Regions from separate parts of the Bacillus sp. SRL543 genome, predicted to be linked through region 3. Evidence: riboswitches for the same ligand, from Rfam matches in the RefSeq annotation. Region 3 holds a riboswitch; each other region holds the start of a gene.

Region 1 (4,663 bases), 1.4 Mb from region 3:
GTCAAAGAAGAAAGCGTTCTTGTCCAGATCAGCGATGAGGATGCACTGCTTTTGAAAATAGATACACCAATTACGGTCGTGTCGCATAAAAATTACAAGATTGTTTGAAACTGAGATATGTATAATGGCGGCTGACAGCATTAATAGAAGAAAGCTGCGGAGTTTATTTACTTTTGTTTGAAAAACACGCAGGATTTCAGCTATAAAGATAGAATTGAATTATATGTTTATTGATTCAGCCGTTCTATCAAAAATTTAAAAACCTGGGAGGATACTGGCATGGAAATCAGCAAAGATTCAAAGAAATTAGCGGTAGATTCACCTGTTTTGCTAAAGGGCATTGTTAAGGCTATTTACAATGATACCGTTCATATCCAGATCGGCGGCAAAATCATTGCTCTGCCAGCTTCCAATATGCCCGCCGCTTCTTCTTAAACTGCAGGCTTCAAAAGGCTGTTTTTTATTGAAAGTCTTGCATTCTTTAAAACTTCAAAAGGAGCCGGGGTTCCGGCTCCTTTTGCATCAGATCATTCAGAAACTTTTTCGGCATAGCGGAAATCAGGATTATTAAGGGGGCTGAACCGGATTCCCTTAATATTTTCTTTCACGGCCGCATTTTGAGATGAAAAGTAGATTGGGATGATTGGCATTTCATCCATCAGGACAGCTTCAGCCTGATGCAGCAGTTCAAAACGCTTTGCTTCGTCCTGCTCTGTCAGCGACTGGTCGAGCAGCTCATCAAATTCAGGGTTGGACCAGTTTGTAAAGTTGCTGGAACTGCCTGAGCTGTACAGATCCAGTACAGGGTACGGATCCAGGAAGTCCCCTACCCAGCCCATGCGTGCAGCCTGGAAGTTTTTCTGCTTAAAAGTATCAATGAATGTTTTCCATTCCTGATTCTCCAGCTTCACTTCAACACCGAGGTTAACTTTGAACATTTCCTGCAGTGCCTCGGCAATATTCTTGTGGTTCCCTTCTGAATTATATTTCAGAGTGACCGCAGGAAGATCCTTCCAGCTCTCTTCCTTCATACCCTCTGCAAGCAATGCTTTTGCTTTTTCCGCATCAAAAGTATAGTAAGGGTCTTCCTCATCACGGAAGTCTTTGCCTGTGGGACCTTCCACACCATACCCCACATAACCGTAGGCAGGCTCTTCCCCGCCTTTGGAAATGTTTTTCGTTATGGCCTCACGATCGATTGCCATGCTGAATGCTTTTCGGATTTTGCTGTTATTAAAAGGCTCTTGATCAACATTGAATGTATAGGTATAAACACTGAATTGCGGTGAGTTTACAAACTCCCTGCCATCCTTTTCCATATCTATCGCGTCGGCGGGAAGATTCTTGATCATGTCGATATCGCCTGATTTATACATCTGATACTCAGTGTTGGCATCAGCTACCATCTTAAAGTTAACAGTATCCATCGTAATTTCTTTGCTGTTCCAGTAATTGCTGCTTTTGTTAAGGGTAAGGATATTATTGTGTTCCCAATCCCCTAGTGTATAAGCACCATTCGTGACAATTGTTTCCGGGCCTGCCGCCCAGTTTTCGTCAGCTTCCACTGCCTTCTGGTTCACCGGCATAAAGCCCTGGCCCATCAGGACCTTAGGGAAGAACTTAATAGGCGTGTTCAATTCCACCTTTAATGTTTGCTCGTCCACTGCAGTGATTCCCACATCTTCAGCATCCCCGTTTTCCCTATTGTATTCTTCTGCACCTCTTATGTAAAAAAAGCTGGAAGGATCATAGGCACCTGTTTCAGGATTAAGGACACGCTTCCATGCAAACTCAAAATCCTTTGCTGTCAGCGGGTCGCCATTGGACCATTTCTGGCCGTCCCTGATTGTGAAAGTATAGGTTTTTCCGTCCTCTGACACATCGACTTTGCTGGCCGCCCCTTCTACTGCATTTCCATCTTTATCATAGCGGTACAAGCCTTCATAAAGATTATCGATGACCCAAAAAGAAGTTGTATCAGATGCAAAGGCAGGATCAAGGGTATACGGCTCCCCTCCAAGATTGGCATTCAACACTTGTGCAACGTCTTTTCCACCGGATGCCGGCACTGCTTCATCATTGCTGCAACCTGTCAGCGCCGCCAGGGCGAACACCAGGATAACCAGCGGGAAACTAAATAATTTCTTCATGGTTTCATTCCTCCACTACTTATTTTTTGTTTAACACTTTAAACTGATTTATCTTATTAAAAAAGTAAGAATTATAATTGCAATATCCCCGCCCTTTTTGCTTATTCCGAAAATACCCTTTAACTCATTAACTCACTAAAAAACCTCCCGGCAAAGATAAGCTGAGAGGTGTTGTACCCGGCTTATCTTTCCGGTATATCCGGCGGAATTGGCACAGTGTTCACAGAACCTGCTGCCGAGGCTTCATCGGGCCAGTCCCTCCGCCTCTCTGGATAAGAATATAGGTATTAGCTGGCTGAATAAAAAAATCCCCTTCTGCAGATAGAAGAGGACAGTATGTATAAACAGGCTCCCTTCTTATCTGCCAGGCATCTGCCTGATGGAATTGGCACAGTGTTCAATTGAACCCGCTGCCGAGACTTCTTCGGGCCATCCCCTCCGTCTCTCTTGATAAGATATTATAGGTATATAATTTTTCCGGTCCACTAAGAATAACCAATTTAGAAAATTTCGTCAACAGCAACGAGAAAAGTCTAACTTTTCTATCTTTTTGGGCGAATTGGAAATGCACCGGCATAAGGTAGCTTTTCAGGTGTCTGACTAATAATCTTATTAGCAATTGCAAACACTACCAGCATACTGATTGAAGGAGTCTTCCTATGGAAAAGCAAACACCTCTTACATCGGCAGAAATCGCGATGCTCTGGACTACTTATATGAATGACAGCATGTCAAAATGTGTTCTTGGCTATATGAAATCACATGCTGCAGAGGATGAAATAAAGGCTGCTCTGCAGTATGCCCTCGATTTATCCACCAGCCATCTGGAATATCTGATCCCTTTATTCAAAGAGGAAAAAATGGCTGTTCCGGACGGCTTCAGCAGCGGGGATGTCAACTCTGATGCTCCACAGCTGTTTTCAGACACTTTTTGCCTTGCTTATATCAACCATATGGCAAAAGCGGGAATGCTGGCATACAGCGGTATGCTCTCTATGAGTGCGAGAAGCGATATCCGGAATTTCTTTACTGAGGGCCTGGCCGAAACAGCCTTGCTTTATAATAAAACAACGAGCCTGATGCTCGAAAAAGGGATTTACATAAGAGCTCCTTACATCTCTTATCCGCATGAAACGGATTATGTGGATACCAAGAAATACTTAAGCGGGCTGAACCCCTTCGGGACCAAAAGACCTTTGAATGCCGTGGAAATTTCCCATCTGACCCTGAATATCCAGACCAATTCAATCGGACTGCAAATATCAGCTGCATTTGCTCAAACTGCTCAATTGAAGGAAGTCCAGGAATTTATGCTGAGAGGCAAAGAGATTTCCCAAAAGCACGTCGGCATTTTTTCAAAATTGCTTTTGGAAAGCAATATACAAGCTGTCGGTTCACCGAATATCGCCGTGTATGATACAACTGCACAGGTGTTTTCCGATAAGATGATGATGTTCCATATGGCCCTTTTGAGTGCTTCCGGATCAGGAAATTACGCGACTGCGGGAGTTGCCAGCCAGCGAACCGATGTGGCTGCAAGCTATGAGCGGCTGTCAGTTGAAATTGCCATTTTCGCCAAAAGCGGTGCAGACATTATGATCAAGCACGGCTGGCTCGAGCAGCCTCCAGGAACAACAGACCGTGATGCACTGTCCAAAAAAGGAACGCCTTGACCCTGCTATATGAGCGAGGTTTTGTGGTTCTGGGGTTTTGTGTTTCGGTCCAGTGAGCATAAAGCAATTTATTGCATAAATCGGTACCCTTTGTGTTTGTGATACTCCCTAGGGACAGATTCTTCCTATATTTAATTAATATGAGTACAAATTCAAAATTGACTTAAAGATTCCGAATACCCCGCAGATTGACATCACCCAACAACCTTAAAATTTCCTTAAACCAAAAGGAGCAATTGGGAGAAAGTTTTCAGACTGAAAAAAGGCCAGCTGGCAAATCTAAAAGAGATACCACAATAAGGAGGTCTTCTCATGACCCAGTCTAAAAAGCAGGAAGAAAGACAGTGGCGCCAGAGAAAAGAAACACAGCATCCTCATGGAAAAGTGAAATCGTTTGACCAGCTGGCCGATCAGGCCGGAAAAGGCGGACGATCCTGATTGAATGGGTCCAGGACAATGTCTTGGGCCTTTTTTTTGATATGTGAAGATGCGAGTTGCTAATATATTGGCAAAGTTGCTAATATAAATTGAAAGTTGCTAATAAATGAAAAAAGCTGCTAATAAACAGAAAAAGCTGCTAAAAACAAAAAAACACCAGGTCCGACATGCGCTTTTCTTCAAGGTGCTGCAGTACATAGCTTTCACCTGCAGAAAAACAGGAATTTTGTACAATTCCCCCGCAAGCCTGGATATGCGAGTATAATAGAGGTGGCAGTTTTCCATGCTGCTTTATTAGGTAATTTTTGGAGGAGCACGTTTGATTACTTTGCTAAAAACGCTATTAATAAATATGACGATACTTTTTTCATTTACCTTTAATGCGAATTTATTTTTCCCATT
Region 2 (4,663 bases), 1.6 Mb from region 3:
TTGTCTGGATCAGAGTTGCGCCTGCATCTATATAAGCTTGATGGATATTTCGAATCTGGTCTGGCTGGGACACATTCAGTTCTTCAGAGCAGAAATCGGTCCCATATGAATAGAGGAGGGTGCCCATCGCTCCATCCGCAATGACAATCTGCTTTTCCATTATTTCTAATAAATCCATTATTTCAACCTCGCTGCATGATAGGTTCTCTCTGCAGCAGCAAGCGCCCTGCTGAAATCATCTATCAGATCATCAGGATTTTCGAGCCCTGCGGAGAGGCGGAGAAGGGAATCTGAAATACCGCGTCTGCTTCTTTCCGGAGCAGGCATGGATGCATGGGACATCCTGGCAGGCCAGGAGAGGATTGATTCGACTGCCCCAAGACTGACTGCAAAAACAGGGATTTCAAGAGCGGCAGCAAATCTCCTCAGCACATCCTCGCCCTCAAGCTCAAAGGACAGCACAGCTCCCGGCCCGGCTGCCTGTTCTTTCTGCAGCTCATACTGCGGATGCTTTTCAAGCCCCGGATAATGCACTTTCTTGACAAGATGGTGATTCTGAAGAAAATAAGCAATTTTCTGCGCGGCTTTCATTGACTGCTGCAGCCTTACATGAAGGGTTTTCAGCCCTCTCAGCACAAGCCAGCAGTCCTGCACGCCAAGGACAGCCCCAAAGGAATTCTGCAAAAAGGCCACTTTTTCAGCAAGTCCTGGATCTTTTACTGCACAAAGGCCTGCAACGACGTCACTGTGTCCCGAGATGAATTTCGTCGCGCTGTGAAGGACGATATCTGCCCCTAGGTCCAGCGGCTTTTGAAGCTGCGGAGTCATGAAGGTGTTATCAACAAAGGTTAATGCACCATTTTGCCTGGCAATGCTGGCAATGCTTCTAATATCCGAAACCTTCAGGAGAGGATTGGAAGGTGTTTCAACATAAAACAGTTTTGTGTGTGGAAGCGCAGCTTCTTTTACTTCTTCTATATTAGTCATATCTGCAAAGGTGTAATCGATCCCGTAGCGTGAGAGGACCTCGGTGACCATCCTGTACGTCCCGCCGTATACATCCTCCGAAATGACGACATGGTCACCTTTTGATAGAAGGAGGAAGCAAGTGGAGATGGCCGCCATACCTGAGGAAAAGGCAAATCCTCTGGAACCGCCCTCAAGGCCGGAAATTACATCTTCGAGCGCCTCCCTTGTCGGATTAAGGCTCCGTGCATAGTCGTATTTCCCAAAAGAATCGAGATTCTTTTGATGGAAAGTGGAGGCATGATGAATCGGTATGCTTACAGCCCCCGTATATGGGTCTGTTTTCTGTTTATTATGCAATAGCTTTGTCTCGAATCGATAACAGTCTTCCTTCATCCTGCATTCACTCCCTCGATACAGGCGCTGAAAGCCTGTTCCAAATCGTCCCTCAAATCACCGGGATCCTCTATGCCTACAGAAAACCTGAGGAGCTTCCTGCAGATTCCATTGGCTAACCGGGTTTCTTCCGGTATATCGGCATGCGTCTGTGTGGCAGGGTAGGTAATGAAGCTTTCAGTACCGCCAAGACTTTCGGCAAAAGTGATGAGATTCAGCTTTTGAAGAAATAAGTCTACCCATTTTTCTTCATGGACCCTGAAGGAGAGCATTCCGCCCTTTCCGGGATACAGCACTTCTTCAACACATCCATGGCTGCTGAGGTATTCTGCCATTTTACCTGCATTGCTTTCATGCTTTTCCATCCTGAGGGCAAGGGTCTTCATCCCCCTCATCAGAAGCCAGGAATCAAACGGGCTTAATACTGCCCCGGAAGCATTATGGTGAAGGGCAAGTGAGGCGCACAGATCTGCTCCGCGTGCAGCAATCAGGCCGGCAAGCACATCATTATGGCCCCCAAGATATTTTGTGGCGCTGTGAATGACTATATCGGCTCCCAGCTGGATCGGCTGCTGAATGAAAGGAGTATAAAAAGTATTATCAACAATCAATAGAAGCCCATGCTGGCGGGCAAGTCTGGATACAGCTGCAATGTCAGCCTGCTGCATGAGCGGGTTAGTCGGCGTTTCCAGGAAGATTGCTTTTGTATGAGGTGAAATTTCTCTCCTTACCGCATCGATATCAGAGGTGTCTGCGTATTTCGAGATCAGCCCCCATTTGGCAAAACCCTGTTCTAACAGTCTGTAGGTGCCTCCATAAAGATCCTTTGACACCACCAGCTCATCACCTGAACGGAATAGTGATAAAACGGTGGAGATTGCGCTCATGCCAGAGCTGCATGCATAACCTTGATCTGCCTTCTCAAGGCTGCTAATCGCCTGCTCAAGGATTTCCCTTGTCGGATTCCCCGTCCTTACATAATCATAGCCGTTGGATTTGCCGATCCCTTCATGGCGGTAAGCTGTTGAAAAATAAACCGGGGGGTTGACGGTTCCCGTATGCAGATCGCTTCGATTTCCAAGCTGCGCCAATAATGTTTCTGTCTTCACCAATGCTTTCACTCCTTTTTTGCTGCATAGTGCATCTGCCCAAGCTATCATGCTTCTTGCAAAATAAAAAAAAGTCTTCTATAAGAAGAAGACTTTTTGGATGCAGCACTTGTCATTCTTCTTATCTTTCAAGCCCATTAAGGACTTGCAGGAATTAGCACCTTTTCAATGGGTTTTCCATTGAAGGTTGCTGAGGCTTCACAGGGCCGTACCCTCTGCCTCTCTTGATAAGAAATATTGTTATTGAATTTTCTATACTTTACAACATGACTCAACTATAAGTCAATGAACTTTCAAAATATTTTAAAAATACATTCAGAAATGGAAATTTTTAAAATATGAAAATTCAGAATTTTTGTCATAAAATAGATCTAAGAAGAATGGAAAGTGAAGGTGAGTCCATGCAAAAGCATATGAAAAACTGTCAGTTATTTTATGATGACATTGAAAACGGCGAGCTGCCTGAAGAGAGAGGCAATACACCTTTTCTGCAGGCGGACATCCCGGTCAAAGGGCCTTATGTCTTTCCGCCTTACAGCAGACAGGAAAGCCTGTTCACTATGAGGCAAAAAAAAGCAAAGCAGCTGGGTATTTATATAGAAAGAATTTGAAGAAGAGCGGGTAAGGAAAGAGGTTATCAGCGGAGGTTATGGAAAACGGCTTGGCCTTCAGCGGAAAATATTGCATTCTATCGAAGTTTGCCGTCACAAATGACCGGGGTATTTTACCGGTTTTTTTTGATTATTAGAATAATATTGGGCTTCCAGTTTCAAAAAAATCATTAGCCCTTTACAGCCTTAAAGTTAGATATCTACCTATTATACCACTACTATATTCAATATGGAGTGAAAAAAATAGAATAATCATTTTTTTAATATAGATTTTGAAGCAATGAAAAAAAATTTCATTTTTCTTCTAATTTTCAGTTTAAATCCTTTGTACGATAGGGATTTGCGTGGTAAAATGTCATTGAAAACGTTTTATCCTCTGAATAAAATTATTATTCATACAATTTTGCGTTACTATTTCATATATTAGGGTAAAAATTTACGGGATAAAATGCCGGAAACTAAATGTTTTCTTAAAAAAACACTCGGAGGTAATTTTCATGAAAACGCCATCCAACGGCGAGGGACCTTTACAGGGGTTTCATGGACCAAACCTTGGCTATGTTATTGAACTATATGAAAGATTCCTGGAGGACCCTCAATCAGTTGACGCTGATATGAGAGACTATTTCGAAAAATGGGGATCTCCTGAACAAGCACAGATCAACACCATTGAAAATGATAAACCAGTCCAGGCTGCTGCTCCCGGACAGCTGGAAAAAACATTGGCAGCTATCCGCCTTGCGGATAATATCAGGGCATACGGCCATATTTCGGCTGATATCTACCCATTGAAGAACAACAAGCCGGAGAAGGATATCCTGTCCCTGGAACAATACGGATTATCCAGAAAAGACCTGGAACAGGTGCCGGCATCGATCATCTGTTCAGATGCACCTGCCCATGTCCGCAATGGATATGAAGCCATTGAGCATCTTAAGAACGTATATACCCAAACAATAGCTTTTGAGTTTCATCATGTATATGATGTGAACGAAAAAAACTGGCTGCGCCATAAGGTAGAAACCGGAACGCTTCTTGCAGAGCCTACAAAGGAAAAGAAAGTGGGCGTCCTCAAAAGGCTGATGGAGGTTGAAGAGTTTGAAAAATTCCTCCACCGCACCTTTGTAGGGCAAAAGCGCTTTTCAATCGAGGGACTTGATACACTTGTACCGCTATTGGACGAGCTTGTTGCAGAATCTGTTGTCGACGGCGCGAAGACAATCAATATCGGGATGGCTCACCGCGGACGCCTTAATGTCCTTGCACATGTCCTTGGGAAGCCGTACGAAATGATTTTCGCTGAATTCCAGCATGCACCAAATAAAGAGCTTGTTCCTTCAGAAGGCTCTATCGGGATCAACTACGGCTGGACAGGAGATGTGAAATACCATCTTGGACTGGACAGGCAGATCAAGAAAGAAAATACTACCAAAGCCAGGCTTACTCTCGCTAATAATCCAAGCCACCTTGAGTTCGTGGGCGCTGTAGTCGAAGGTTTCACCAGGGCAGCACAGGATGACAGAAGCGAATCCGGCTATCCGAAGGAAGACCCAAGCTCCGCAATGGCCATTCTGATTCATG
Region 3 (4,663 bases):
CTCTTGCCATCCTGAATATTGCCCAGGCGGGGGATGAAATTATAGCAGCATCAAACCTTTATGGAGGAACATATAATTTATTTGCCGTCACCCTTCCTAAGTATGGGATCAATGTAAAACTGGTCAATCCGGAAGATCCGGAAAATTTCAGGGACGCTATTACAGAAAAAACAAAAGCTGTATTTGCAGAAACAATTGGAAACCCAAGCCTAAAGGTCCTCGATATTGAGAAAGTGGCGGAAGTGGCCCATGATGCCGGCATTCCTCTGATTGTTGACAATACCTTTGCCACGCCATATCTTTGCAGGCCGATTGAATTCGGCGCAGATATTGTGATACATTCAGCGACAAAATGGCTTCTGGGAAATGGGACGACAATGGGTGGCGTCATAGTAGACGCAGGCCGTTTTGACTGGAATTCAGACAAATTCCCGGGCTTCACCAAGCCGGATCCAAGCTATAATAACCTGGTGTACAGCGAAGCAATCGGTGCGGCTGCTTTTATCGTCAAGGCGAGGGTACAGCTGCTCAGGGATCTGGGGCCTGCACTCAGCCCGCAGAACGCATTCCAGTTCACCCTCGGTCTTGAAACGCTGCATGTGAGGATGAAAGAGCATATCAGCAATACAAAGAAAGTGACAGAGTATCTAAAAAATCACCCTGCTGTGACTTGGGTGCTTTATCCGGGAGATGAAGACCATCCTGATAAGGCACTGGCTGACAAGTATTTGCCTAAAGGAGCCGGAGCTGTGGCTGTTTTTGGAATCGAGGGCGGCCGGGAAGCCGGGGCAAAGCTGATCAACAGCCTGGAACTGTGGGCCCATGTAGCAAACGTCGGCGATGCCAAAAGCCTTATCATCCATCCTGCCAGCACCACTCACCAGCAGCTTGATTCAGAAGGCCTTAAGGCGGCGGGGGTGCCGGAGGACCTGATCCGGATTTCCATTGGCATAGAAAATGCCGAAGACCTGATTGAGGATCTGGAGCAGGCAATTGAAGCCGCAACAGGAAGCCAATCACTTGCAGGAAAAGCAGAAACTTCAGGAACCAGCCGGTAAATTTTAGTGTTAAACTTTGTTGTTGACACCCTTTTTTATCCGTGATACGATAGCACTCGTAATTTAAAAATGGCTAATGAATGAAAATGAACTTCATATAAAGTAGCTCTTATCAAGAGAGGTGGAGGGATGTGCCCGATGAAGCCCGGCAACCGTCAATGTTTATTGAAATGGTGCCAATTCACACAAAGCTTTTTTAGCTTTGGCAGATGAGAGAAAGGTTTTTCCATCATGCCTTTCTGCTCACCTGCAGGAAGGCATTTTTATTTTTACAGGAAAATTTCCTGTCTTAAGCTTATGGAATAATCTTAACCTGGTTTCAGGAAACTACTCTAAAGAGGATTGGCAGAACATAAATCTCTGTAAAGCCATTTGTCTAATTGGATATAAAAGAGGTGAATACGGCAATTGATTTCAATAAAAGATGTTAAAAAGATATATTCGTCAAAAAAGGGTCCGGTCAAGGCGGTTGATGATGTCAACCTTGAAATCAAGGAAGGTGAAATCTTCGGAGTGATCGGCTACAGCGGTGCAGGAAAAAGCACCTTGATCCGGATGCTGAATGGGCTTGAGCTTCCCTCAGAAGGAACGGTCACGGTAGCCGGCAGGGAGATTTCAAAAATCAGAGGTTCGGAGCTGCGAAAAGCCCGTCAGGAAATTAGCATGATCTTCCAGCACTTTAACCTTCTCTGGTCAAGGTCTGTGAGGGACAATATTGCATTCCCGCTTGAAATTGCGGGAGTGCCTCGCCAGGATAGAGAAAAAAAAGTAACCGAACTCATCAAACTGGTCGGTCTTGACGGCCGTGAGGATGCTTATCCTTCACAGCTTAGCGGCGGTCAGAAACAGCGCGTAGGCATCGCCAGGGCGCTTGCCAATGATCCGAAGGTGCTTTTGTGCGATGAGGCAACCTCGGCGCTTGATCCGCAGACAACGGATTCAATTCTGGATCTGCTTGTGGACATTAATCACCGCCTTGGGCTGACGATTGTACTGATCACCCATGAAATGCACGTAATCAGGAAGATCTGCCACAGGGTGGCTGTCATGGAAGGCGGAAAGGCTGTGGAAATCGGCCCCGTTCTGGAAGTGTTTAAAAACCCGCGCGAGCAGATCACAAAAAGATTCGTCCAGCAGGTCACAGAACCTGAAGAAACAAAAGAAACTGCAGAGGCCCTGCTTGGATTGTATCCGCACGGCCAGGTTGTGCAGCTTTCCTTTGTCGGGGAGTCGGCCGAACAGCCGCTCATCACAAATCTGATCCGTTCCTTTGAGGTGACTGTAAATATCCTTCAGGGGAAAATATCACAAACCCAAAACGGCTCATATGGCACATTGTTCATCCACCTTGATGGGCAGGCTGGAGAAATTGCCAAAGCGATTGATTATATTCATGCACAGCAAGTTGGCGTGGAGGTGATTTCAAATGCTTAGTGAATTCTTTCCAAATGTAAACTGGGATAAGATGTGGGAAGCAACGAATGAAACGCTCTATATGACCGGCATCTCTGTCCTGGTAACATTCGTATTGGGAATTGTGCTTGGTCTGCTGCTATTCCTTACCTCCAAGGGGAACATCTGGCAAAATGCACTCATCAATAAAATTATTGCAGCGTTTGTCAATGTATTCAGGTCCATCCCGTTCATCATCCTGATCGTCCTGCTGATCCCGTTCACGAAATTTATTGTCGGCAGCATGATTGGAGAAAATGCCGCTTTGCCGGCCCTGATCATCGGAGCTGCCCCTTTTTACGCCCGTATGGTGGAAATTGCTTTGCGGGAAATTGACAAAGGGGTCATTGAAGCAGCTAAGTCAATGGGTGCAAAGACGAGCACGATCATCTTTAAGGTGCTCCTGCCAGAATCCATGCCGGCGCTTGTGTCAGGCATTACTGTTACAGCGATCTCACTCGTGGGCTTCACTGCAATGGCCGGAGTCATCGGTGCAGGCGGCCTCGGGAACCTTGCTTATCTGGAGGGCTTCCAGCGGAGCCGCTTTGATGTAACCTTGATGGCGACCATCATCATCCTGCTGATTGTGTTTATTATCCAAGTCATTGGAGACATAATAACTTCTAAACTAGACAAACGATAAAAGGAGACTTAACTAATGAAAAAATGGTTATCACTTGTATTGGCACTTGCCGTAGCGCTCGTCATTTCTGCCTGCGGAACTTCTGAAGATAATGCTGACGGCGGCAATGCGGACAGCGGGAAAGAAGAAACATCCAAACTGACTGTGGGAGCTTCAAATGTCCCTCACGCAGAAATCCTTGAAGAAGCAAAGCCTCTTTTGGAAGAAAAGGGAATTGAGCTTGAAGTCGTAACATTCCAGGATTATATCCTTCCTAACCAAGCACTTGATTCTGGCGAACTTGATGCAAACTATTTCCAGCACATTCCTTACCTTGAGGCGCAAATTGAAGAGAACGGCTATGATTTCGTCAATGCCGGCGGAATTCACATTGAGCCGATCGGTGTGTATTCAAAGAAATACAAAAGCCTCGATGAGCTTCCGGATGGTGCGAAAATCCTGATGAGCAACTCAGTTGCAGACCACGGCCGTATCCTGACTATGCTTGAAAAAGAAGGTCTCATCACTCTTAAAGAAGGCGTCGACAAAGTCAAGGCAACAATCGATGATATTGAAACGAACGAGAAAAACCTTGAGTTTGATACAGAATATGAAGCATCCCTCCTTCCGCAGATCTACAACAATGATGAAGGCGATGCGGTTCTGATCAACTCTAACTATGCCATTGATGCAGGCCTGAACCCGATCAAAGACTCTATAGCGATTGAAGACAAGGAATCTCCGTATGTGAACGTAATCGCTGTTAATAGCGGCGATGAAGATAAAGAAGCCGTCAAGGCGCTTGTAGAAGTGCTCCACTCTAAAGAAATCCAGGACTTCATCCTTGAAAAATATGAAGGTGCAGTTGTTCCTGTATCTGAGTAATAAAAGAAAAAGGCAGCCGCTTAAAATGCAGGCTGCCTTTTCTTATGCCAAAAAACAGCACATGCGGTTCCATTTCATCCCGCATAGCATTTCTGAAAATAAAACATACTAACTGTGTTAAAGATTTAAGGAATGGAGTGGACACGAATGGAGCATTCACACGAACCATCAAATTCAATCGAAGCAGCTCTTCATGACTATAAAATGGGCCTTGGCACATTTACACAAAAAATGCCGGATCTTGCACAGCATTATAATGCATTCACAGAAGCATGCTTTAAAGAAGGCAGCCTGTCCCAAAAGCAAAAGCAGCTGATTGCACTGGGAATCAGCCTGTATTCACAGGATGAGTACTGCATCATTTATCATGTGAAAGGCTGCATTGACCAGGGAGCGAGTGAAGAAGAAGTGCTTGAAGCTGTCGGCGTTACAGCGGCATTTGGCGGCGGGGCAGCGATGAGCCAGGCAGTCACGCTTGTGCAGGAAGCAATGGATGAACTGAATCAGGGACAGCTGAAGCAATAAAAAGCCAGCCTTTCCATATGATCAAGCAGCCCTGCCGCGAAAAGCAGGGCTGTTCCTTTTTGCTTGCTGGATGGACTGATGGAAGAGGGTCAACCTTTATTTGGAAGAATTCAGCCGGAAT

What was found. A riboswitch is a leader RNA that binds a small molecule or an ion and turns the genes downstream of it on or off. The one in region 3 is predicted to bind S-adenosylmethionine.
Region 1: it holds a riboswitch for S-adenosylmethionine, as region 3 does, so the genes downstream of both, AC4E8B_RS13145 (peptide ABC transporter substrate-binding protein) here and AC4E8B_RS20485 (methionine ABC transporter ATP-binding protein) in region 3, are expected to answer to the same signal.
Region 2: it holds a riboswitch for S-adenosylmethionine, as region 3 does, so the genes downstream of both, AC4E8B_RS12285 (methionine biosynthesis PLP-dependent protein) here and AC4E8B_RS20485 (methionine ABC transporter ATP-binding protein) in region 3, are expected to answer to the same signal.

Annotation. Positions count from the first base shown of each region.
Region 1 is NZ_OZ481794.1:2,600,816-2,605,478, forward strand. Features, by position in the region: gene AC4E8B_RS13135 (DUF2187 family protein) at 1-108, shown strand, start outside; gene AC4E8B_RS13140 (hypothetical protein) at 280-435, shown strand; gene AC4E8B_RS13145 (peptide ABC transporter substrate-binding protein) at 528-2,150, opposite strand; SAM riboswitch class I at 2,330-2,429, opposite strand; SAM riboswitch class I at 2,505-2,607, opposite strand; gene AC4E8B_RS13150 (DUF3231 family protein) at 2,810-3,823, shown strand; gene AC4E8B_RS13155 (DUF6254 family protein) at 4,136-4,261, shown strand; gene AC4E8B_RS13160 (ATP-binding protein) at 4,581-4,663, shown strand, end outside.
Region 2 is NZ_OZ481794.1:2,446,306-2,450,968, reverse strand. Features, by position in the region: gene AC4E8B_RS12295 (bifunctional homocysteine S-methyltransferase/methylenetetrahydrofolate reductase) at 1-178, opposite strand, end outside; gene metC (cystathionine beta-lyase) at 178-1,362, opposite strand; gene AC4E8B_RS12285 (methionine biosynthesis PLP-dependent protein) at 1,359-2,522, opposite strand; SAM riboswitch class I at 2,590-2,705, opposite strand; gene AC4E8B_RS12280 (hypothetical protein) at 2,885-3,082, shown strand; gene sucA (2-oxoglutarate dehydrogenase E1 component) at 3,580-4,663, shown strand, end outside.
Region 3 is NZ_OZ481794.1:3,998,725-4,003,387, reverse strand. Features, by position in the region: gene AC4E8B_RS20490 (O-acetylhomoserine aminocarboxypropyltransferase/cysteine synthase family protein) at 1-1,058, shown strand, start outside; SAM riboswitch class I at 1,165-1,274, shown strand; gene AC4E8B_RS20485 (methionine ABC transporter ATP-binding protein) at 1,467-2,492, shown strand; gene AC4E8B_RS20480 (methionine ABC transporter permease) at 2,485-3,153, shown strand; gene AC4E8B_RS20475 (MetQ/NlpA family ABC transporter substrate-binding protein) at 3,169-4,017, shown strand; gene AC4E8B_RS20470 (carboxymuconolactone decarboxylase family protein) at 4,165-4,542, shown strand.